3 regions of the Kitasatospora sp. NPDC003701 genome follow, and region 1 is predicted to be linked to each of the others. Evidence: riboswitches for the same ligand, from Rfam matches in the RefSeq annotation. Region 1 holds a riboswitch; each other region holds the start of a gene.
What was found. Region 1 has a riboswitch for S-adenosylmethionine ahead of ACWDRR_RS03290 (aminotransferase class V-fold PLP-dependent enzyme). Riboswitches for the same ligand answer to the same signal wherever they lie in the genome.
Positions count from the first base shown of each region.

Region 1 (3,775 bases):
GTCCGGATCACACTTGAGGGAGCAGGGCCCATGGCGTACACCACCGACGAGACGCTGACCGTTCTCGTCTACAGCCACGACCGCAACACCCGCGAGCAGGTGCTGACGGCCCTCGGCCGCCGGCCCGCCGAGGACCTGCCGGAGCTGACCTACCTGGAGTGCGCGACGACCCCCGCGGTGCTGAAGGCACTGGAGAAGGGTGGCGTGGACCTCTGCGTGCTGGACGGCGAGGCGGTGCCGGCCGGTGGCCTGGGGCTCGCCCGGCAGTTGAAGGACGAGATCTACGGCTGCCCGCCGCTGCTGGTGCTGATCGGCCGGCCGCAGGACTCCTGGCTGGCCGCCTGGAGCCGGGCCGACGCGGCCATCTCCCACCCGGTGGACCCGGTGGCGTTGGCCGAGGCGGCCGCCACCCTGCTCCGGGCCCGGCTGGCGAAGCGGGCGCCGGCCACCCGCTAGGGGCGCGTCTCAGTACGAGAGAAGTGAAGGCGGCGGCGGGGCGGTGGCGCCCCGCCGCTCGATAGGCTGACTCCATCCGTACGGACATCCCCTCGGGGAACCGACAAGAGCTGGAGTCAGCCATGGTGAACGTGAACCCTGCGAACGGCGGCAAGGACCCCGTGCAGGTGGTCCGCACCTGGCCGGACATCCTCTCGTCGCTGCTGCGGGGCGAGGACCTGGACCGGGCGGACACCGCCTGGGCGATGGACCGGATCATGAGCGGCGAGGCCTCCGCGGTCCAGATGGCGGGCTTCATGGTCGCCCTGCGGGCCAAGGGCGAGACGGTCGACGAGATCGTCGGCCTGGTGGACTCGATGTACGCGCACGCCGAACCGCTCTCCATCCCCGGTCCGGCGGTGGACATCGTGGGCACCGGCGGCGACCGGGCGAAGACCGTCAACATCTCGACCATGTCGGCGATCGTCGCGGCGGCGGCCGGCGCCAAGGTGGTCAAGCACGGCAACCGGGCCGCCTCCTCGGCGAGCGGCTCCTCGGACGTGCTGGAGAAGCTCGGCGTCAATCTGGACCTCTCGGCCCGGCGGGTCGCCGAGGTCGCCGAGGAGGTCGGGCTGACCTTCTGCTTCGCGGCCAAGTTCCACCCCGCGATGCGGCACACCGCCCCGGCCCGCAGCGGCCTCGGGGTGCCCACCGCGTTCAACACCCTCGGCCCGCTGACCAACCCGGCCAAGGTGACCGCGCACGCGATCGGCTGCTTCGACACCCGGCTGGCCTCCCTGATCGCCGGGGTGCTGGCCCGGCGCGGATCCACCGCGCTGGTCTTCCGCGGCGACGACGGCCTGGACGAGCTGACCATCACCACCACCTCGCGGGTCTGGATCGTGCGCGACGGCGAGGTCACCGAGACCTCCTTCGACCCGCGTGAGGTCGGCATCGAGCTGGTCGGCATCGAGTCGCTGCGCGGCGGGGACCCGGCGTTCAACGCGGACGTCGCGCGCCGGCTGCTGGCCGGGGAGCGCGGGCCGGTGCGGGACGCCGTCCTGATGAACACGGCGACGGCGCTGGTGGCGCTGGACCTCACCGACGCACCGCTCACCGAGCAGCTGGCGGCCGGGATGGAGCGGGCCGCGGCGGCCATCGACTCGGGTGCCGCCCAGGACCTGCTGCGTCGCTGGTCGGAGGCCACCGCCAGGGCGTGAAGCGACTGTTGGGGCCCGCGGGGGGACGCCCTCCGCGGGCCCTTCGCGCGCCCCGCAGGCCCTGGGGGGAGGGCGGCGTCGGACCGTGGGTACCGGACGAGAGCGGCCCGGAGGCGAGCGGGCGACGGCGCCGTCCGGATGGTGGACCGTTGTTTGACCACTCGGCGGACGCGACCTAGAGTCTTCGCCAGGTCATGAGTGACAGCGCAAAGCCCCAGCTGGCTGTCCGGCAACCCTCCGTCCGTGGCGGGGTGCCCTGGGTGAGGACCGGGTCTCGCGGCAATCCGTCCGCGCGACAAGCGCGGACGCCGGCTGATACGCACTCCCGGGGTCCTTACCCGTCGAAGGAGTGCATCCTCATGTCCGTCGCCACCGAAATCTGCGCCCCGCTCCCCGTCCTCGGCCACGATGTCGAGGTCCCGCTGGTCAACGGTGACAAGGTCACCTACGCCGCGCTCGACTACGCCGCCAGCTCCCCGGCGCTCCAGCGGGTCTGGGACGACGTCGCCGCCTACGCCCCCTACTACGGCAGCGTGCACCGGGGCGCCGGCTACCTCTCGCAGCTCTCCACCGACCTCTTCGAGCAGAGCCGCCGCACCGTCGCGGACTTCCTCGACCTGCGTGAGGGCGACCAGGTGGTCTTCACCCGGGCCACCACCGACTCGCTGAACCTGCTGGCCGGCGCCGTCCCGGCCGGTACCCGGGTGTTCGCCTTCGAGACCGAGCACCACGCCTCGCTGCTGCCCTGGCGCCACGCCGGGCTGAGCGTCACCTACCTGCGCGCCCCGCGCTCGCGCGCCGAGGCGGTCGCCGCCCTGGACGCCGCGCTGGCCGAGGCCCCCGAGGGCCCCAAGCTGCTCTGCGTCACCGGCGCCTCCAACGTCACCGGTGAGCTCTGGCCGGTCGCCGAGCTGACCGAGACCGCCCACCGGCACGGCGCCCGGGTGGTGCTGGACGCCGCGCAGCTCGCCCCGCACCACCGGGTCTCGGTGCGCGAGCTGGGCGTGGACTGGATCGCCTTCTCGGGGCACAAGATCTACGCGCCGTTCGGCGCCGGGGTGCTGGCCGGCCGGGCGGACTGGCTGGACGAGGCCGAGCCGTACCTGGCCGGCGGCGGTGCGACCCGGACGGTGGCCCGCGAGGCCGACGGCTCGGTGGCCGTGCAGTGGCACACCGGCCCGGCCCGGCACGAGGCCGGTTCGCCGAACGTGATCGGCGCCTACTCCATCGCCTCGGCCTGCCGGGCGCTGACCGAGGCCGGCTTCGACGCGCTGGAGGCCCGGGAGCAGCAGCTGATCGCCCGGCTGACGGCCGGCCTGGCGGAGGTCCCGCAGGTGCGGGTGCTGAACCTGTTCGGCGCCGACTCGGCCCGGGTGGGCGTGCTCTCCTTCGTCGTCCAGGGCTGGAACAGCTCGCACTTCTCGGCGGCGCTCTCCGCCGAGTACGGCATCGGGGTGCGCGACGGGCTGTTCTGTGCGCACCCGCTGGTGCGCACCCTGCTCGGTGACGAGGACGTGGCGCCGTCCGAGTGCGGCGCCCCGGAGTCGTCGCTGCCGGGGGAGCGCAGCCTGAACGCGATCCGGGTCAGCTTCGGCGCGGGCACCCCGGACGAGCACATCGACCGGTTCCTGACCGCCGTCCGCGAGCTGGTCACGGACGGCGCGGCCTGGAACTACCGCAACGAGGGCGGCCGCTGCGTCGCCACCGTGCAGGTCGACAGGGGCCGTCGCGCGGTCTGAGCGGGACCGGCTACTCGCCCAGGCCGAGTGCGAAGGCGGTCTCCAGGTCGTGCTGGGAGTAGGTGCGGAAGGCGATCTGGGTCTCGGTGTGGGCCACGCCCGGGACCTTGTTCAGCCGGCCGGGGATCACGTCGGCCAGGTCGTCGTGCCGGCGTACCCGCACCATCGCCACCAGGTCGTAGCCGCCGGTGACCGAGTAGACCTCGCTGACGCCCTCGATGGCCGCGATCGCCTCGGCGATCTCCGGGATGCGGTCGACGCTGGTCTTGATCAGGACGATGGCGGTGATCACTTTTTGGGCTCCTTTGTGAGGTGTCGCCAGGGTATCGGGCGTCAGCCGGGCCGTCGCGAGGGGCGGGTGGCCAGCGTGCAGGCGTACAG
Region 1 covers NZ_JBSFNM010000002.1:257,163-260,937, reverse strand. The annotation lists gene ACWDRR_RS03300 (hypothetical protein) at 31-456, shown strand; gene trpD (anthranilate phosphoribosyltransferase) at 579-1,655, shown strand; SAM riboswitch class IV at 1,846-1,963, shown strand; gene ACWDRR_RS03290 (aminotransferase class V-fold PLP-dependent enzyme) at 2,015-3,394, shown strand; gene ACWDRR_RS03285 (Lrp/AsnC ligand binding domain-containing protein) at 3,405-3,686, opposite strand; gene ACWDRR_RS03280 (rhomboid family intramembrane serine protease) at 3,728-3,775, opposite strand, start outside.

Region 2 (3,775 bases), on a different contig from region 1:
CGGTGGCGCCGAGGACGGCCGCGCAGCAGTCGGCGAAGGCGAGGGCCCAGCGGCGGGTGAGGAAGCCGGCCCGGTCGGCGCCGAGGATGCCGGTGAGGACGCTCTCGGCGACGTCGTCCGGCAGCAGCCGGAAGTACTCGGGCGGGGCCCACGGGGTGTGCGAGAAGTGGCCGATGCGCAGGTCGGGGCGGGCGGCCCGGAGCAGGGCCGGGGCCAGCGAGAGGTGGTAGTCCTGGATCAGCACCGCGGCCCCGGGCGCGGCCTCGGCGGCGAGGGCGTCGGCGAAGGCGGCGTTGTAGGCGGTGTAGGACTGCCACTCGGTGCGGAACTCCGCGCCGAAGGAGGGGGCCGTCGGGGTGGCGTAGAGCAGGTGGTGGACGAACCAGAGGGTGGAGTTGGCGACGCCGTTGTAGGCGTCGGCGAAGGTCTCCGGATCTATGTCGAGCATCCGGACGGCCTGCCCGCCGACCTCGTGGCCGGCGCGGTCGAGGCGGCCGTCCGGGGCCTCCCGGGCGGCCCGGCGGTCGGCGTCGCCGAGCGCCGCGCAGACCCAGACGGCGTGCGGGTCGTCGATCGCGGAGAGCCCCGACACCAGCCCGCCGCCGCCTCGGCGCAGGGTCAGGGTGCCGTCGTCCGCCGTGCTGAAGGACACCGGTCCCCGGTTGGAGGCCACCAGGACGGCGGCGGAACCGGTCGCACTCGAACGTTCGGTCGTGAGATCGCCCATGGTTGGCATGTTGCCGTGGGCCCGGGTCGGCAAACCCCCGCCCGGCCCCCGGACCTAACCGCCGTGGCGGTTCGCGTACTCGGCGACGGTGTGCATCGGGGGCCGCTCCACCGCGGTGACCGGGTGGGTGTGCGCGGTGAAGGCGCGGGTCTGCGGGTCGCGGGTGAACTGGGTGAGCAGCGGGTGGACGAGGTCGGCCGAGGCCTTCAGCCGGTGGGTGCGGTCGAGGCGCTCCAGCGCGGTGCGGTAGATGGTGGCGGCCATCCGGCCGAGTGCCTGGCCGTCCTGGTGGCGGTGGTGGCGTACGCCGACGTCCACCTGGGCGAGGGCGTCCAGGCCGGCGAACTCCAGGGCGTCCACCAGGAGGCCGAGCTCGACGCCGTAGCCGGTGGGGAACGGCAGCCGTTCCAGCAGCGAGCGGCGCGCCGCGTACTCGCCGCCGAGCGGCTGCACGAAACCGGCGAGTTCCGGCCAGTGCAGGTTGAGCAGCGGGCGGGCGACCAGCTCGGTGACCCGCCCGCCGCCGGAGGGGACGACGGCGGCGTCGCCGGTGGCGGAGCCGCTCGACGCCACTTCGAGCGGGCGGTCGTACATGGCCTTGACCAGCTGGATGTCCGGCTCGGTGAGCAGCGGGCCGATGATGCCGGAGACGAAGGTGGGGTCGAAGGCCCGCAGGTCGGCGTCGACGAAGCAGACGATCTCGCCGGTGGTGACCAGCAGCGAGCGCCAGAGCACCTCGCCCTTGCCGGGGGCGGCGGGCAGCCGGGGCAGGATGTCGTCGCGGTGGACCACCCGGGCGCCGGCCGCGGCGGCCGCGGCGGCGGTGCCGTCGACGGAGCCGGAGTCGACGACGACGAGCTCGTCGACCAGGGGCAGCTTCTCCATCAGCTCGCGGCGCACCGTGCGGACGATGTCGCCGACGGTGGCCTCCTCGTCCAGGGCGGGCAGCACCACGCTGACGGTGCCGGCCGGGCCCGCCGCCTGCTTGGCCTCCAGCAGGGCGTGCACCGGGCGGTCGGCCGCGCTCCACGAGCGGCGGCGCAGCCAGGACGCCGCCTTCGGGAGGAGCGCGGGTGTCGGTTCGGCGGGCACGGAACTCTCCTCGGCGGATCGGGGTGGGACGGGGCATCTCGCGTGGCGGACGGTCCCGTTCAGGGTTGACGCCTTCGGATACAGTCTTCGTACAGCGATCGGACCTTCGCACGCCGGGGTCACCGCTGAGCAGGACCACAACTTCACAGAGCTCATCCAGAGGGACTGAGGGAACGGCCCGTTGACGTCCCGGCAACCTTCTCGCACGGCAGGCTTCGGCCCCGGCGGGACAGGTGCCAATTCCGTCCTGTGGCGCGCCCGCGTCACGGGGAAGATGAGGAGAGAGGCCTCCGCCATCATGGCTGTCGACACCGCCGCACCCGCACCCGCAACCGTTGATCTCGGCCCTGCCGTCGCACTGTCCTGTCGGGAGTGCGGCACCCGGTTCCCGCTCGGTCCCAGCTTCGCCTGCCTGGAGTGCTTCGGGCCGCTGGAGATCGCCTACGACTTCGGCAGCGAGGGCGCGGAGGAGCTCCGCAAGCGGATCGAGGCCGGTCCGGCGTCGATCTGGCGCTACGCCCCGCTGCTGCCCGTCCCGGCCGACGTCGCCGGCAAGCCGAACCTCAACCCGGGGTGGACCCCGCTGGTGAAGGCGGACAACCTGGGCCGCGAGCTCGGCTTCACCGCCCAGCTGCACGTCAAGGACGACTCGGGCAACCCGACGCACTCGTTCAAGGACCGCGTGGTCGCCTGCGCGATCGAGGCGGCGCGGGCGTTCGACTTCACGACCCTCTCCTGCTCCTCGACCGGCAACCTGGCCGGTGCGGTGGGCGCGGCGGCGGCCCGGGCCGGGTTCAAGTCCTGCGTGTTCATCCCGCACGACCTGGAGCAGGGCAAGGTCGTGATGGCCGGTGTCTACGGCGGCGAGCTGGTCGGCATCGAGGGCAACTACGACGACGTGAACCGCTTCTGCTCGGAGCTGATCGGGGACCCGGCCGGTGAGGGCTGGGGCTTCGTGAACGTCAATCTGCGCCCGTACTACGGCGAGGGCTCCAAGACGCTGGCCTACGAGATCTGCGAGCAGCTCGGCTGGCGGCTGCCGGAGCAGATCGTCATCCCGATCGCCTCGGGCTCGCAGCTGACGAAGATCGACAAGGGTCTGCAGGAGCTGATCAAGCTGGGCCTGGTCGAGGACCGGCCGTACCGGATCTTCGGCGCCCAGGCGGCGGGCTGCTCGCCGGTGTCGGCGGCCTTCAAGGCCGGCCAGGACGTCATCCGGCCGGTCAAGCCGGACACCATCGCCAAGTCGCTGGCGATCGGCAACCCGGCCGACGGCCCGTACGTGCTGGACATCGCCCGCCGCACCGGCGGGGCCGTCGAGGACGTCACCGACGCCGAGGTGGTGGCCGCGATCAAGCTGCTGGCCCGCACCGAGGGCATCTTCGCCGAGACCGCGGGCGGGGTGACCGTCGGCGTGCTGAAGAAGCTGGTCGAGACGGGGCAGCTGGATCCGGCCAAGGAGACCGTCGCGATCAACACCGGTGACGGCCTGAAGACGCTGGACGCCGTCTCCGACTCCGGGATGACCGCCGTCATCCGCCCGACGCTGGCCTCGTTCCGCGACGCCGGCCTCGCGACCGCCTGACCCGCCCGCAGCCCCGCCGCACCGCCGTTCCGCCGTTCTGCCCGAGGAGACCCCCATGAGCGCCACCGTCCGCATCCCGACCATCCTGCGCACCTACACCGGCGGCACCGCCGAGGTGACCGCCGAGGGCGCCACCCTGGGCGACGTCATCGCCGACCTGGAGAAGAACCACGCCGGGATCGCCGCCCGGATCCTGGACGACGCCGGCAAGCTGCGCCGGTTCGTGAACGTCTACGTCAACGACGACGACGTGCGCTTCGCGGAGGGTCTGGCCACCGAGATCAAGGACGGCGCGAGCGTCTCGATCATTCCGGCGGTGGCCGGCGGCTGCTGATCCGCCCCTTTCCGACCAGGCCGTTTATCGGCCGGGC
Region 2 covers NZ_JBSFNM010000015.1:183,469-187,243, reverse strand. The annotation lists gene ACWDRR_RS17180 (alpha,alpha-trehalose-phosphate synthase (UDP-forming)) at 1-727, opposite strand, end outside; gene ACWDRR_RS17175 (glucosyl-3-phosphoglycerate synthase) at 782-1,819, opposite strand; SAM riboswitch class I at 1,969-2,100, shown strand; gene thrC (threonine synthase) at 2,118-3,404, shown strand; gene ACWDRR_RS17165 (ubiquitin-like small modifier protein 1) at 3,460-3,738, shown strand.
Region 2: another riboswitch for S-adenosylmethionine. It lies ahead of thrC (threonine synthase); the one in region 1 lies ahead of ACWDRR_RS03290 (aminotransferase class V-fold PLP-dependent enzyme).

Region 3 (3,775 bases), on a different contig from region 1:
CAGCCCGAGCGCGAGACCGGGCAGCACCGCGTGCCCCAGCACGTCGGCGACCGCCGATCCGTCGCCGCTGCGGAGCGCGTCGACCAGGTACACGCCGGTGGTACTGGTCTGGTCCTGCAACTCCAGTTGGACGTCGATGCTCGCCCGGCCCGAGGCCGGGAACCAGCCCAGCCAGATCGCGAAGACCAGCTTCAGCAGCAGCCCGAGGAAGAAGACCGGGGTGGCGTAGGTGAGGATCGCGAACAGCCGCAGTGCGACATCGGGCGCGCGGTCCCGGTAGGAGGCGGCGACCATGCCCAGCGGCAGGCCGACGGCCAGCGCGACGACCAGCGCGTAGCCGGACAGCTCGACGGTCGCGGCGCCGTAGGTGCGCAGCACCTGCGAGACCGCCTGGTTGTCGGTGGCGGTCGTGCCGAAGTCCCCGGTGAACGTGGCACGCAGGTAGTCGAGGTACTGGGTGAGCAGCGGCCGGTCGTAGCCCGCCCGGTGCAGCCGCTCCTGCAGCTGGGCCGGGGTCAGCCGGTCGCCGAAGGCCGTGGTGATCGGGTCGCCGGTGGCGCGCATCAGGAAGAACACGACGCTGACCAGGACGAGCACGGTGGGGACGATCAGGAGGAAGCGGACGACCAGGTAGCGGGCGAGCCCGTACCCGGCGGCGCCGCCGGACGGGCCGACGGCGCCGGGGGCGTCCTGCGCGTGAACGGTCACTTCTTCGAGAGCTCCGCCCAGCGGAACTGGTACGCGCTGGTGAGCTTCTCCGGCACGCCGTCGATCCCGCCCCGGGTGACGATCGCGGTGGAGCCCTGGAGCAGCGGCAGCAGCGGCAGCGCGGCGGCGGTCTCGTCCTGCACCTGCCGGATCAGCGCGGTGCGCTTGGCCGGGTCGGTCTCCGTCTCCTCCTGCTTGATCAGCGCCCGCACGGCGGGGTCGGTGTAGCCGTTGTTCACCCAGTTGTTCTCGGCGTAGAAGGAGGACAGGTAGTTGTCGGCGTCGAGGTAGTCCGCGTACCAGCCGAGCTGGTAGAGCGGGTACTGGTCGGCGACGCGCTCCTTGCCGTACTGGGCCCAGGCGGTGGACTGGAGCTCCACCTTGAACAGGCCGGTGGCCTCCAGCTGGGTCTTGACCAGCGCGTACTCGTCCGCCGAGGACGAGCCGTAGTGGTCGGAGTTGTACTGCAGGTTCAGGGTGACCGGGGTGCTCACCCCGGCCGCCGAGAGCCGCCGCGCCGCCGCGGCCTTGTCCGGACCGCCCTGCTTGTCGCCGTAGAGCGACTTGAGGGACGCGGTGGCACCGGTGATGCCGTCGGGGACGGAGGTGTAGAGCGGCTGGAAGGTGTTCTTGTAGACCTGCGAGGCGAGTTGCGCCCGGTCGATCGAGTCGGCCACCGCCTGACGGATCGCCAGGGCCTTGGCCGGGTCGGCCTGTTGGGTGGCCGACCCGAAGGGCTGGGTCTTGAGGTTGAAGACGATGAACCGGATGCCGTTGCCGGAGCCGGTGTGGACCGTGATCCCCTGCTTGGTGGAGAGGTCCTGGAGGTCGGTGATGGGCAGGGTGCGGTAGACCACGTCGATCGTGCCCTGCTGGACGTCGAGCTTGAGGTTGCCGGCGTCCGTGTAGTACTTGAGCTGGACGTTCCGGGTCTTCGGAGTACCGAACTGCCCCTGGTAGGCGGTGTTCGCGGTGAACGAGACCAGCGAGTTCCGGTCGTAGCTGCCGATCGCGTACGGGCCGTTCCAGGGCTTGCCCGCGACGACGGCCGCGTCGTCGAGGACCTTGTCCGCGGGGAACACCTGCTCGTCCACGATGTAGCCGGCCGCGGTGGAGAGGACCTGCGGGAACAGCGTGTCATTGGCCGACTTGAGGGTGAACACCACCGTCGCCGGGTCCGGGGCCGCCACCGCCCCGAGGTTGTAGAGCAGCGAGGAGGGGCCGTTCTTGTCCGCGATCGCCAGCTGCCGGTCGAAGCTGAACTTGACGTCGGAGGACGTCAGATCGTGCCCGTTGGCGAACTTGAGGCCCGGCTTCAGCGTGACCGTGTAGGTGGTGGGGTCGGTCAGCGCGATCGCGGACGCGAGGTCCGGCGACACCTCGGAGGAGCCGTTCCTGGCGCTGAGCAGGGTCGCGTACACCTCGCTCTCGATCGTCCCGGAGCCCGCGTCCCAGGAGCCCGCCGGGTCGAGACCGGTCACCTGGTCGGTGGTGCCGATGGTGAGGGCCTTCGCCGCCGTCCCGCCGGTGCCGCCGGCGGTCCGGGAGCTGGTGCAGGCGGTCAGGGCCACCACCGCCGCCGTACCGAGGGAGATGACCGCGAGGCTGTGTCTGGTCGAAGCGATGAAAGATGACATGGGAGTTCTCTGCTTCCGCACGCGTGATGGACGCGAGTGCGCTGTGCCCGTGGGCGTGCCCTTGGCCGGGGCCTGGGCGTGCCCCTGGCCGGGGCCTGGGCGTGCCCTTGGCCGGGGCCCCGGGCGTGCCCTGGCCGTGCCGGTGTCCGGGCGGTGCGCATCGCGAAGTGGTCGGTCACTGGACCGGTCCGGCCGTCCGGCCGTCCGATGGTCAGCGACGACAGAGCGCGCTGGAGACCAGCAACAGGTCGATGTGGCGGCGGCTGAACAGCCCTGCCATACCGGCCTCCTGGTCCTGGCCCCGGCCGGTGGCCGGAGCGGTCGCGCTTGCGGAACGGAACGTCCACCGAGCCCTCACCTGGAGCACCCCACCGCGTCAGGGGGTTGCCGTCCGGCCAGCCAGGGCTTGAACACCGGAACTCGTGGCGCGCTGGAACCGTAGATCAACAAAACTCTTGGCGTCAATGCCCGTTGAGGACGGGTCGGCGAGGAGGCCGCCGCGCTCGACGCTCCTCCGGCGCCACCGCGCGGGGCCGGTGACGGGCGGCAGCGAGACCCGCCCCGACCCCGCTGACCAGCGGTCATGGCGCGCGACGGGGAGTTCCGGGTGCCGACCGGGCGGGCCGGCCGGCGTCACCAGCCCGGATAGCGGGCCCGCCAGAGGGGGTCACGAGCCGGCCGGTAGTCGCCGCCGCCGGGCGAATCGACATACTCCTGCAACAGGTCACGCGCCAATGTGTCGATCACCCAGGCGAGTTCGAGCCGGCTCAGCAGCCCTGCCGGCAGCGCCCCGACACCGTGTGCGGCGCCGAGCAGCGCACCCGCCGTGCACGCCACCGAGGCTCCGTCGGGCGCGCCGGCGGCGAACTCCAGCGCGGCGCCCACGGTGTCCCGGCCCGGGAAGCGCGAGACGACGAAGAGGGCGCCCAGCAGCGCCGAGGAGGCCGTCGCATCCGGGGCGATCCAGGCGAGCTGCCCGGGATCCGGGCTGCCCCCCGGCGCCTTCAGCAGGTCGAGGACCGTGTCCGGGACCGCCGAGTACGGCATCGGCAGGGTGCGGACCACGGCGTCGAACGGGTGCCCGTCGCCGGGCGAGGACGCCGTCCAGGCCCCGATCGGATCGCTCTCCGTGAGGCAGTGGGCCACCAGCTGGGCCGCACCGACGGCGGCGTCCTGGGCGTCCCGGGCGCCGTGGGTGAGGGCCGCCGTCTGGCGGACCGGCAGGGCGCAGGTGCCCGGGCCGGACAGCGCCCACAGCAGCCCGAGCGGCAGCCCCCGGGTGACCGCGTGAGCACCCCGGCTACCGGTCACCGGCCTCTCCGGCGTGCCCTGCTGCAGTCCGGTCAGAGCCGTGACGGTGGCCGGTGCGGAGCCACGACGCACCGCCAGACCGGCCACCTGCACGAGCCAGCCGTCCGGCCAGGCACTTC
Region 3 covers NZ_JBSFNM010000004.1:65,610-69,384, reverse strand. The annotation lists gene ACWDRR_RS05410 (ABC transporter permease) at 1-708, opposite strand, end outside; gene ACWDRR_RS05405 (ABC transporter substrate-binding protein) at 705-2,345, opposite strand; SAM riboswitch class IV at 2,664-2,773, opposite strand; gene ACWDRR_RS05400 (ADP-ribosylglycohydrolase family protein) at 2,979-3,775, opposite strand, start outside.
Region 3: another riboswitch for S-adenosylmethionine. It lies ahead of ACWDRR_RS05405 (ABC transporter substrate-binding protein); the one in region 1 lies ahead of ACWDRR_RS03290 (aminotransferase class V-fold PLP-dependent enzyme).